3 regions of the Staphylococcus sp. GDH8C109P genome follow, and region 1 is predicted to be linked to each of the others. Evidence: riboswitches for the same ligand, from Rfam matches in the RefSeq annotation. Region 1 holds a riboswitch; each other region holds the start of a gene.
The links. Region 1 has a riboswitch for thiamine pyrophosphate ahead of KA867_RS10560 (ECF transporter S component). Riboswitches for the same ligand answer to the same signal wherever they lie in the genome.
Positions count from the first base shown of each region.

Region 2: it holds a riboswitch for thiamine pyrophosphate, as region 1 does, so the genes downstream of both, tenA (thiaminase II) here and KA867_RS10560 (ECF transporter S component) in region 1, are expected to answer to the same signal.
Region 3: it holds a riboswitch for thiamine pyrophosphate, as region 1 does, so the genes downstream of both, KA867_RS04550 (thiamine phosphate synthase) here and KA867_RS10560 (ECF transporter S component) in region 1, are expected to answer to the same signal.

Region 1 covers NZ_JAESMX010000019.1:192,946-197,203, forward strand. Annotated here, with positions in the region: gene KA867_RS10545 (class I SAM-dependent rRNA methyltransferase) at 1-487, opposite strand, end outside; gene auxA (lipoteichoic acid stability factor AuxA) at 711-2,012, opposite strand; gene graF (glycopeptide resistance-associated protein GraF) at 2,252-2,386, shown strand; TPP riboswitch at 2,875-2,976, shown strand; gene KA867_RS10560 (ECF transporter S component) at 3,051-3,626, shown strand; gene KA867_RS10565 (ABC transporter ATP-binding protein) at 3,639-4,258, shown strand, end outside.
Region 2 covers NZ_JAESMX010000023.1:23,321-27,578, forward strand. Annotated here, with positions in the region: gene thiM (hydroxyethylthiazole kinase) at 1-166, opposite strand, end outside; gene thiD (bifunctional hydroxymethylpyrimidine kinase/phosphomethylpyrimidine kinase) at 159-980, opposite strand; gene tenA (thiaminase II) at 973-1,662, opposite strand; TPP riboswitch at 1,743-1,840, opposite strand; gene KA867_RS11950 (transglycosylase family protein) at 2,138-2,839, opposite strand; gene KA867_RS11955 (single-stranded DNA-binding protein) at 3,285-3,704, opposite strand; gene KA867_RS11960 (YwpF-like family protein) at 3,894-4,258, shown strand, end outside.
Region 3 covers NZ_JAESMX010000009.1:594,074-598,331, reverse strand. Annotated here, with positions in the region: gene xylB (xylulokinase) at 1-1,423, shown strand, start outside; TPP riboswitch at 1,576-1,689, shown strand; gene KA867_RS04550 (thiamine phosphate synthase) at 1,764-2,351, shown strand; gene thiS (sulfur carrier protein ThiS) at 2,396-2,596, shown strand; gene KA867_RS04540 (thiazole synthase) at 2,598-3,365, shown strand; gene KA867_RS04535 (ThiF family adenylyltransferase) at 3,365-4,258, shown strand, end outside.

The sequences.
Region 1 (4,258 bases):
CTATCTGAGCATCTTTAAATCGCATTTTTTCAAATAAAGAATTATATTCAAAGACATTTTTTAAAGCACTTAAAATTTGATAACGATATTTATAAATACCTTTAGAATACCATTGTATTAAAAAGTGACCGTTATAGTTATCAATTGTCAGGCCACCTACACCGTCACCTTCACCATTAAAAATTCTAAAAGCGTTGGTACCCTCAATGTTATAAAAATATGCTCTTTCTTGTTTAGCGATTTCAAAAAGTTTCTCAAAAAATTGAGTATTAATCACTTCATTTTCATCATAACTTAATACCCAGCCAAGACCTTTATGTTGTCTTCCGACATATGCTGTTGCAATATAGCTTTGTTCGTCGTTGATTAATGAGAATAAATCGCCTTCTTTCAAATGATCATGCGCAAACACATCATCTTCGTCAATTAATGGATATCCATTTAGATATTTCGTCTCTTTACCTTTATTTAATGTGGCAGTTTTCATAATTATATGTCAGCCTTTCTACTAATTTTATAATTTATGCTTTCTTATTCTATCATCTCAATAATCATAGTAACATCATTTATATGAAATTGAATGCTTTCTCAATTCACACATTGTATCGTTTTTCATTAAAATCATCAGATGCTTTGTGACATTACAATCATGAACAAAAAAAGAACTGGCATATAGCTAAGACCAGTTCTTTTAAAAATATATTTACTTGTTAATCTTTTGAAGGTTCACGTAATTTAATAATGAATGATACAATCACCGCTATTAACATCACAAACAATATAGGCGTAATGAAAATAGACAATAAAAGACCATGAACCATGATATTCATAAATTCTGTGAACAATTTGAAAAATAATATACTTACCATAAATAACTGCAGATAATAGAATTTATCTCTCAAGTAGTTTGTTAATGTCGTTAATATATAAGCAATAATAATCAGCATCAATAATAATAAAGTAATCCATTCAATCACATATTGTGTTTGAGAAATTTCCCAATTACCTGAAACAAATAATGCATTTCTATTATTAAATTCTATGATTGTAAAGAATAATAATACAACACCACAAAATATTTCTACATAAGCTGATTTAACCCATTTTGGTATTTTCATCCAATTTGGTATATCATCCTCTTGAATATCAATAATATTCTTCCATTTTTCGATAAATTTGTCTTTTTTATCTCTTAATTTTTGAATATCAACACTTCTACGTGTTTTTCGAGTAAACTCAGTTGTCTTATCTTGTAAACTTTTCAAATGTTCTTTCGTTTGGTTTGTAACTGTACCTTTGCTTGTTCTCGATAATTCAGGTTCTTCTTCACCTAACTCTTGTTTTGTTAAAGGTAGTGCCCTTCTTAAAAACAAGAAATTCCAAATTGACATTTGACCTAATAACCACATCAATAAAAAGAATGAATTTACGCTCAAAATATCAATAGGTATGATTTCGTCACTATCTATTCTTCCATATAACACGATTTGTGTAATTAAATAGCTTATGCCATAACTGAAAATAATCAATAAATAATGATATTTTCTATGATTTGGATTTAATTCATCTTTATATACAATATACCCAATATGAATCACAAATGGGATGATAAAAATGATGGCAAAAAAACTATAAACTTGTGTCATTAAAATAAGTGTTATAATGAAAAACAGTATTCCAGTAACTAAGAAGAAGATTGAAACATCATAATCATATCTTGTTGTTCTTAATAGGGTGAATCCAAGTAGGATAACTGCAATACCAAATAAAATAATTAACACTGCACTTATAACTGGGAAATTCCCTATATAATTACTCATAACTCTTATGATTTCTGCAAAAAATGCATTTATAAAATCCCAAACATTATGAATATGTAATTCAATTTTACCTTTGTCCTTTAAGTCATGGATCATAGATAAATTTATTAAAATGATGAGACCTGTGAAGAGCGAAACGATGCCTATTATATAACTATATAATATCTCAGCGTGTTTCTTTAAAAAAGACATACCATTCACCTCAAAGTTATTATATATTAACATTTAGTTCTTGTCTTTAATAAATCAATAAATAAGTCTATAGTATGATAGAAAATAGTTGTACAGTCAAGTTTCCACCAAATATAATGAATTAAACAAATATTTTAAATTCAAAGAAATATAACCCGTTACATCTTTATTGTTTACTTTTTAAATGAAGTGGTATATTGAAAACATAAGTAATTTGAATATTGAAGGAGTGTTTAACTATGAGTAAAGAAGAATTAAATAAAAAAGCAGCTGAAAAAGCAAAAGAAGCTGAAGATAAATTAAAAGATAAGAAAGAATCTGCTGAAGAGAGCACTGAAGAAACGAAAAAAAATATTCAAGATACTTTAGATTAAAATATACGTTTGTGATTTCTAAATGCGCATTGTTATTTAACATAAAGGACTAATCTGTTTGTAAAAACGGATTAGTCCTTTATTTGATATCATGTCGTTTTTTACCGTGCATGTTTGCCTGAAGATATGCTCTACATAATCCGAGTCACTAGTCACTCATAACATCTTACCTAGGTGCCAAACGATACAATATCCCAGCAATGATGCATTCAAACAATAGAAAAACTTCAGCATAAATTAAACACCACCTAGCATTTATCATGATAGGTAATCTACCTTAATAATTTTATATCATTTCTAATGATCAACAAAACAATTTTTAACTACCAAAAACCACACAGCCATATCATCATATTTATTAAGCTAATGCGCTATATTTAACCTTATATTATGTTGGACGATTTAGTTTATAAATATTAATTTCAACGTGAATAGACCTTGACATAACGAATTAAAAGTCATACATTATAGTTAAAATTAAAAATTAATATTCGCACTAGGGGTGTTTTGTGACTGAGATGAGGTATACCCTCAAACCCTTTGAACCTGATCTAGATTAAACTAGCGTAGGAAAGTGTATCGTGATATGTTTTTGGTATCCGTATGCCTATATTTAACGCGCAACTTCTAGATGGTTGTGCGTTTTTTTATTGGAGGAGAATTTATGTCAAAAGGTTTAAAACTATCAGAAATTTTAGTAACCGTACTTATAGCTGTTGTTTTTGCAATTGTTTATAATATTTGGACTTTAGTATATAAAGCAGTGCAGGTTTCTGGGCTTCACTTAGAAGAATTAACATACGGTGCGTGGTTTATGGCTGCAATTGTTGCATACTTAATCATACCAAAAGCTGGTATTGCCATCTTAGCTGAATTTGCAGCAGGTGCAGGTGAAACGATTGTAATGGGAAGATTTGATATTCCCACAATGGTCTATGCGCTACTTCAAGGATTAGCATGCGAAATTATTTTCGCTATTTTTAGATACAAATCACGTTCGGCAATGGTAGCTATGTTAGCAGGATTTTTAGCATCTGTTGCGACACTCCCTCTTGATTTTGCTTATGGTTATTTAGGAGAAATTGCAGGTTGGAACTTAACACTTTATATCGTATTTAGATTAATTAGTGGTATTGTTGTGGCTGGATTATTGTCATATTATATTGTGAAAATATTAGATCAAACTGGCGTAACTAAATTATTCAGACCTGCAACACAAAAAGATTATGACAATTTATAAGGAGCATAAACGTTGATAGTCACTGAAAATCTACGTCTAAAATACCCAAATGGACAAAAGAAAATATTCGACAATTTATCACTTCATATTAAAGATAAAGAAAAAGTGCTTATACTCGGCCCTTCTGGTTCAGGTAAAAGTACGCTACTAAATGTTTTAAGTGGTATCGTACCAAATCTCATTGATTTACCGATAAAATACGATAAATTAGAGATTGATCATGATTGTGGTGTTATTTTTCAAGAGCCTGATAGTCAGTTCTGTATGCCAAAAGTATATGAAGAACTCGCTTTTGTCCTAGAAAACCTACAAACACCACGACACAAAATGGATGCCTTAATTGAAACAGCACTCGACGCTGTCGATTTAAACGTAAATAAAGACCAATATATCAATAATTTAAGTGGCGGTATGAAACAAAAATTAGCTATTGCAGAAACATTATTGCAGCAAGCCGACACTTTATTTTTAGATGAACCAACTGCGATGTTAGATGTAGCATCAACAGAAGATTTATGGAATAAGATTAAAGCCCTATGGCAAGACAAAACTGTTATCATAGTTGAACATAAAGTAGAACATATATGGCAACATATTGATCGTGTTATATTATTTAACTATGATGGTGTCAT
Region 2 (4,258 bases), on a different contig from region 1:
ATGCTTTTGCAGCTGTCAGCATATCATATGCTTCTTCAGGCGCCTCACTCATTGCTGGACTAGCACCAAGACTTAACAAACCATTCGCGGTAAAATTTTTCACTACATCATTCGTATAACATATTACAAGCGGTTGATCCGCCCTTAATTTTTCCAAATTATTCATCATCTAAACCAACTTCCTTCATATATGCAAAATGGTTTACTGGTCCTCTACCAAAACCAATTTCAGGTGTATGTTTAATACTAAGAGAAATAAATTTTTTTGCTTTTTGAACTGCATCAAACATAGATTTACCTTTTGCTAACTCTGCGGTAATAACGGCTGAAAAAGTACATCCTGTACCATGTGTATGTTTTGTATCGTATCTTGGTTCATCAAAAGTATATACATCATCTTGTGTAAATAAATAATCTATAGATTTATTTTCATCATTTGAATGTCCACCTTTTATAACTACACCTTTGCTACCAATTTCATTGATAAATATTTTGCCAGCTTGATAAATCGATTGTTGATCATTAATAGTAATGCCTGTAATTTCCTCAGCTTCTGGTAAATTAGGTGTCGCTATTGTAGCATGAGGCAATAAAATGTTTTGTAAGTTAGCTTTGGCATCATCATTCATTAGTGAATCACCACTTTTCGCTAACATAACCGGATCAATTACATAAGGAATATCATCGTATTTTTTTAAATATGTTTGAATAATCTCCATCATTTCTTTCGATGCAATCATACCCGTTTTCAAAGCATGTGGCAGTTCATCGGAAAATATACTTTCCATTTGCTCTGCTAACCATGTTGAATCTAGATTATGAATGTGTTGTACGCCTTTCGTATTTTGGGCCACAATACTAGTTATTGCAGCCATACCATATACGCCACATGCGTGAAATGATTTCAAATCTGCCATGACACCTGCGCCACCTGTAGGGTCTGTTCCTGCAATCGTTAATGCTATTTTAGGTTTATTCATTCGTTTGACCTCCATATAACCAATTTTCTTGTATATAAGCCATATTAAAGAAATTTCGTTCATGTATCGTACTTTGTAAGAAACAAGATTTTATTGCCCTTCTTTCTTCAATAGAAATATTTTGAGTTAACTGGTCCATTAAACCATCGAAAATATTTACCAATTCATCCATTTCTGTACTATAAAATTCAAACCATTTTGCTAAAATTGAATCTTTATTTAGTTCATTATCTTTCAAGGCTTCGTTAGCAATTACCTGATACACATACGGACATGGCGCCATTGCTGCAATTGTATATGCAGCATTTTCTTTTGAATAAGCATTGAAATACATATGTTTGATATAATGGTCTCCACTTGGTGGCCAAACTTTTTCTTGGACGATTTCATCATAGTTTTCTTGTACGTATGCCGCTAATATTTCATGTGCTTCTACTTCACCATCAACGATAAATTGGATTTGTTCTACTAAAAATTGGACTTCTTCCAATCTATTCATTTTTGGTATTAGCAATGCATATATATTTGCAAATTCCTTTAAATACGAAGCATCTGCTCTTAAATAAAATTTCAAAGCTTCGTTAGAAATCGTACCGTGTAACATTTCTTGAATAAATGAATCATTATAAATATCCTCAATAATTGGTTTTGATGCTTCTTTTAATTCCTGTGAAAATAGCAAATTTAGCCCTCCTAATTAAAAAAACTACATCCCCGTAAGAATGTAGTTTATTAATAAATATATTAGAGCAATTTCCCAAATATTAATGAACGCTACTTTCCTACGTTGGTCTTAACCAAATCAGGTTATAAGGGTCTGAATTTCTCATCTCAGCCATAAGGCTCCCCTAGTAGTTTTTATGTTGTATTTATATAAAACATATCAAAGTATACCACCTATTGCAATAAAATGGTTTATAGCAACTAAGACCAATTGATAAAAAAATTTAGCAAAAGAGAATTTATGGTGTGAATTTACTCCAAACAGTAATACAGAAATATGATTTAATTGCCACTTATGTACTTCCGATATTTGCAATAGAAAAAATGAGTTAAGCCCTAAGTTTACCTGAGCTATTTTCTATATAATAAAAAAGCTAAGACAATTAAATTGTCTTAGCTTTGTATAATAAAATAATTTGTTACATATTATTTTATTATGCAGTAACCCATTGTGAAGCGCCAACTTCGTCATATAATTTTTGAGCTGCAGCATCTTGAACTGATTCTGGTGCGTTAGCTGCTGGTTGACCTTGATATTCAGCTGGAGCTACTGAATCCCATGTACTTTGTAAGAATTGGAACTTACCTGAAGCACCTGATGATGGGTTTGTAGCATGAATATCGCCACCTGATTCACGTTGCGCGATTTGTTGTAAGTGTGCATTCACACCTGATGAACTATTTGAAGCTTCATTTGAACTTGATGATTGAGTTGAAGCTTTTGTAGTTGCTTCTTGTTGTGGTTGTTGTGTTTGTTCAGTTTGTGGAGCAGCTTGTTGAGCTGGTTGCTCAGTTTGTGCTTCTTGTGCTGGTTGTTCAGTTTGTGTTTGTTGAGGTTGTTCAACAGAAGTTGTTTGTTCTGATGAAACATCTTCACTAGAACCTCCACCAAAACTCCATGACCATGTTTGACCATCTGATTCAAAATTATAGTTTGTACCATTGAAATTAAAATTATAGTTATATGCACCCTCTTGTACAGGTGATGCATTTAATTGTTCTGGATTAGATTGTGCTAAGTTTGCTAATTCTGCTTTGTCTACACCTTGTTCAGCTGCGTCTGCTGAGTTTCCTGCTGCGAATCCTGTTACGCCTAAGCCTACTGCTAATGTTGAAGCTAATACTGTTTTTTTCATTTTTAAAAATTCCTCCTATAAGGTAAATAATTTTTTCGTTATGATTAATTTGCAAGTACAACTATAACATCTAAAAAACAGTAGCAGGTTACAGTCAAATAAAAAAGTACACCTTTTCTTTACACGGGGATTACATTTTCAAAATAGTACAAAAGCATAACTTTTCACTTCAAAAACTGCTATGAAAGTTTATACTAGTAATAATAAAAATTATGTTGTGTAATAATATTGTAATTTATCTGATTATTCTGTATTGTATTAGCCTGAATTTCAGCTTTTTTTAATACTGGATATGTTTTCGATAGAGTATGTATATTAGCTATTCCTATTGAATCATTCTTGAATAAATAGGAATAGCCTGATAGAAGTATAATTAAATAGTAGGATTAAATGTATATTAGATTTGATGGGTTAAATTAACGGGGAGTTGGGAATGCCTGAAACTTTATACAATTTCATAAATATCGTTTTCCTCTATATGAAATTTATTAATAAGTTCTTGATTTGGGACTATTGGAAGTGGATCAAAAAGTGCTTCATCTTCATTTTTAGAGCGTGGGGACATAAATTTAATAGTTTCAATAAAAACTTCTGATACAAAATGCATCTGTCCTTCTTTTTCAAATTTTCTCGATTGCATTTGTCCAGTTATACCAACTAATGAGCCTTGATTGATATATTTTTCGACATTATTAGCAATTTTTCCGAATGCCTTACAGAATAAATAATCACAAATAGTTTTTTGATTTTTATCTTTATAATTTCTTGAAACAGCTACGCAAAATGTAGCTAGTTTATTTCCCTCCTTCTCATAAATTTTAGGGTCTTTTGTTAGTCTCCCTACAATGACGATACTGTTAATCATATGTCACCTCCTTTATAAGCTAATCATAAAAAATTCATATGATTCCGTCAAAGCACATTTTTTAAAATTTAAAATAGTAATCGATTACTTATTTCTACTTTTTTCACCTTTCTCATAGAAAATTACGTTATAATAATAATATAAATGCATTTTTTGTAGAGTTTAAATTAATTAAATGGATGTGAGACGATGAAAACATTTAAAGCCGTTCGATTTCAAATCGTATCAGAGAATGGTGGCGTAACTGAGTACGAATTAGAAGATGGTGTCATTATTAATAAGGAAAACAGTGGCACTGGCTGGTTGCTTGAAATCGTCATTTCAGATTATCACTATGAAACTATGAAAGCATATATGGAAAATGAGACATTATTAGACATACGTGTCGTTATCACTAGACCTGCTAATGATCCAGCTTTGTTTGATGCAACCATTAAACATATCATTCAATTAGAAGATACAATTTCTGTTGTTTGTGAATGTCATATTTACACGTTGAGACAAGTTTACGCTGAAAGTTTATTAGAACAATTAATAGATGAAGGTTTAACTGG
Region 3 (4,258 bases), on a different contig from region 1:
AAAAGGTGACGTTTTAGATGGTACTAGTGAACCTATCCATGTTATTAATCAACAAACAGGTTTTAGTGAACAAAATCCAGAAGACTGGTTTGAAGCCTCTAAAGATTGTATAAAGTACTTATTGAATTCAGAACAGTTAGCAGATATGAAGGTTAAAGGTATATCATTTTCTGGCCAAATGCATAGTTTAGTGTTGCTTGACCATCAATTTCAACCACTTAGAAATGCCATTTTATGGAATGATACAAGATCCACTTTTCAGTGTGAACAAATAAAACAACAATTTGGTGAATATGTCATGGATAATCCTGTTTTAGAAGGTTTTACATTAACGAAGTTGTTATGGGTTAAAGAAAATGAACCATTGATTTGGTCTGAAGCAAATGTATTTTTACTGCCTAAAGATTATGTGAGATTTAAATTCACAGATACGATAAATATGGAATATTCTGATGGATCAAGCACATTGTTAATGGATATAGCACATAAGTGTTGGAATAAAAATATTTGTGAATATTATGGTGTATACCAACTTTGTCCAAATTTAATTGAATCACAAGATTTTGTAGGGTACCTTAATAATTCAGTTGCAGATGAATTAGGTTTAGATAAAGATGTCGCAGTATATGCTGGAGGTGGTGACAATGCCTGTGGTGCATTAGGCGCAGGTGTTATTAGTGAGGGCGATACACTATGTAGTATTGGTACTTCTGGTGTTATATTAGCGTGTGATTCTGAGAATACAGGGACTTATGGTCACAATATACATCATTTTAATCATGTGCTCCCTCAAAAATCTTATGCAATGGGTGTTATATTAGCTGCAGGCGATAGTTTAAAATGGTTTCAAAAAAACATTATGCCAAGTTTAACTTATAGTCAAATTTTGGATGAAGCTAAACAATCTTCTCTGGGGAGTAATGGTTTAATATATGCGCCATATTTATCAGGAGAACGTACACCCCATGGTGATAGTCACATTAGAGGAAGTTTTATTGGGTTAAGTCATATGCATACTAATAAAGATATGGCTCGTGCTGTGATTGAAGGCATCACTTTTGCATTATATGAATCTTTCTATTATTTACGTGAAAACGATAAAAAAATTAAAGAAATAATTTCTATTGGTGGAGGAGCTAAAAGTGATTTTTGGCTTCAGTTACAAGCAGATATCTTTAACGCAAAAGTATATAAATTAAAACATGAAGAAGGACCGAGTATGGGTGCAGCGATGATAGCAGCAAAAGGTGTAGGGTGGTTTAATGATGTCGCTGAAATGGTTCAACAATTTATTCAATACGATAAAGTATTTGAACCCAGTTTAGAACATCATAAGCAATATATGAAATATTTTGCAATATACAAAAAAACTTACGATGAGACTAAAGAAATAACAAAGGAATTATTAAAAATATCTCACTAAAGTTATGATATAGTAGCAATCATGCATGATTTGTACATGATATTTCCTAGAAAATAATAAGCTAAAAATATATAAGGTTGAAATAATACAGTTTTTACGTTAAGTTAAACATGAATTAAATGTAAAATTCACATTAATTAAATAGAGCTAAGTTTAACCACTGGAAGTGCCTTTATGTTAAAAAGGCTGAGACTAGCGTGAGACGCTAGAATTCCTTGAACCTGATCCAGTTTGTACTGGCGTAGGAAAAGTGGCGTTATAAACCATATTTGTCCGTTCACATTAACGTTATTTTTCCTATTTGGAAAAATAACGTTTTTTTATTTTAGGAGTGATTATTATGATTATTGCGATTACCAGTTATCATAAATTAACCAAGCAAGGTTGCATTAATTATTGCGAAATTGAACCTTATATAGATTACCTAATCGTCAGATCACCGATGTGTACTTCTGAGACGATAGAATGGATAAATCAACTAAAGCAACAGCATTTTCCGAAAGATAAAATTATTATTCACAGTGATTATCATGTTCTCCAATCTTGCGACTTATCACGTATACATTTTAGAGAAAGTGATGAACAAATTCATGCTTTGAAATCATATTGTTCAGACATAAAAATAAGTATGTCTACACACAGTCGCCAGGCGATTCAATATGCAGAAGAATTAAATTTAGATTTTGTACTTTATGGGCACGTATTTGAAACCAAGTCTAAAAAAGGGTTAGCACCTAAATCGTTAACTGAAATCAATGAGGCATTGAAAACTGATATTCCTGTAGTCGCATTAGGCGGCATTAATTTAAAAACGATGTCTCATTTACCTAAGGGGTTTCAAGGTATCGCAGGTATTTCAATATTTAATCACTCAATAAAAACAGTACAAGCCTTACACAAAGCATGGTTAAATTATGAAGCAACATAGTTTAATCATTTACTTATCAATAAGTGAGAAAGGAATGAATCATGATGCATTGCGTTATTAATGGTGATAATTTCACATTTGAAAATCCTTTGAATATACAAGAAATATTGCAGACACTCGGTTTAGACGAAAAGAGAGTAATTGTTGAACATAATAAAAAATTAATTAAACAAAACCAATTTCAAGATTATATCGTTAATGATAAAGATTGTTTAGAATTATTAGAATTTGTAGGAGGCGGATAAAATGTTTAAAATAGGAAAATTTGAATTCAATTCAAGATTGTTATTAGGTACAGGTAAATTTGAAACAGAAGCCATTCAAAAGGAAGCTATAGATGCATCTGAAACAGAGGTTTTAACTTTTGCAGTGCGTCGAATGAACTTATATGATGAGAAATTACCTAATCCTTTAGCAAAAGTTGACTTATCAAACTTTGTTACTTTTCCTAATACTGCTGGTGCAACATCAGCGGAGGAAGCAATAAGAATTGCAGAAATTGCTAATCACGCCAATCTTTGTGACATGATTAAAGTTGAAGTGATAGGTGACCAGGAAACCTTACTACCCGATCCTTTAGAAACATATGAGGCATGCAAAGTTTTACTCGAAAAAGGTTATACAGTGTGTCCTTATATTTCAAATGATGTTGTACTTGCTAAACGTCTAGAAGAATTAGGTGTGCATGCAATTATGCCGCTAGCTTCACCTATTGGTACTGGAAGAGGAATAAATAATCCTTTAAATCTACGTTATATTATTGAACGCGCTAAGGTACCTGTAATAGTTGATGCAGGTGTAGGATCACCAAAAGATGCATGTCATGCTATGGAATTAGGTGCCGATGCCATTCTATTAAACACAGCAGTTTCTAGTGCGAAAGATCCAGGGAAAATGGCCGAAGCTATGAAATTGGGCATTCAAGCAGGTAGAATGAGTTATCAAGCAGGAAGAATACCAGTTAAGTATACAGCTCAAGCTTCAAGTCCAACAGAAGGAATCGGATTTTTATGATGGAAAGGTATTCCCGTCAAATACGTTATAAGAACTTTGGAAGAAATGGTCAGCGTAAATTGGAACAAACACACGTGATGATTGTAGGAGCTGGAGCATTAGGAAGTCATTGTGCAGAAATATTGTCACGTATGGGAGTTGGCGAACTTACAATAATTGATATGGATATTGTAGAATTATCAAATTTACATAGGCAAGCCACTTATACTGAAAATGATGCACAAATGATGGTACCTAAAGTAGAAGCATTAAAAAAACATTTATTAGATATAAATTCTAATATTAAAATCAACGCATTATACCAAGAAATAACTTGCACCAACATTGAACACATTTTGAGAAAATCTAATCCTGCTATCGTCATGGATGGCATGGATCATTTTAAAATTAGGTACTTGATTAACGAAGCATGTCATAAATTTTCGATACCTTGGATTTATGGGGCTGCAATTGGAAGTCAAGGCACCATTTATGGCATTGATTATAAAGGGCCATGTTTAAAATGTGTGCTCGATAAGATACCTGAATCTGCAGAAAGTTGTTCTATTAATGGTGTGTTGCCTACAGTCATATACCAAGTAGCTAGCATGGAAGTCTCAGAGTTATTGCGTTGGCTAACAGCAGCTGAATTCTCTCAAAAATTAATAACGATAGATACTTTTTCAATTCAGTATCATACAGTGAATATCAACCAACTTAAAAATGACAATTGTAGTATTTGCGTACATCAGAAATATAGTTTACTTAATCAACCTCAGCATACAAACGTAGAGTCTCAATGTGGTGATACATTTTTGCTTCGTTTCGATGAAAAAATGTTTAAATATGCGCATTATTTACCTGCAAAAATTAAAAAAGCAAATAGTTTTGCTAAATTGCTTTCTTATAACGAC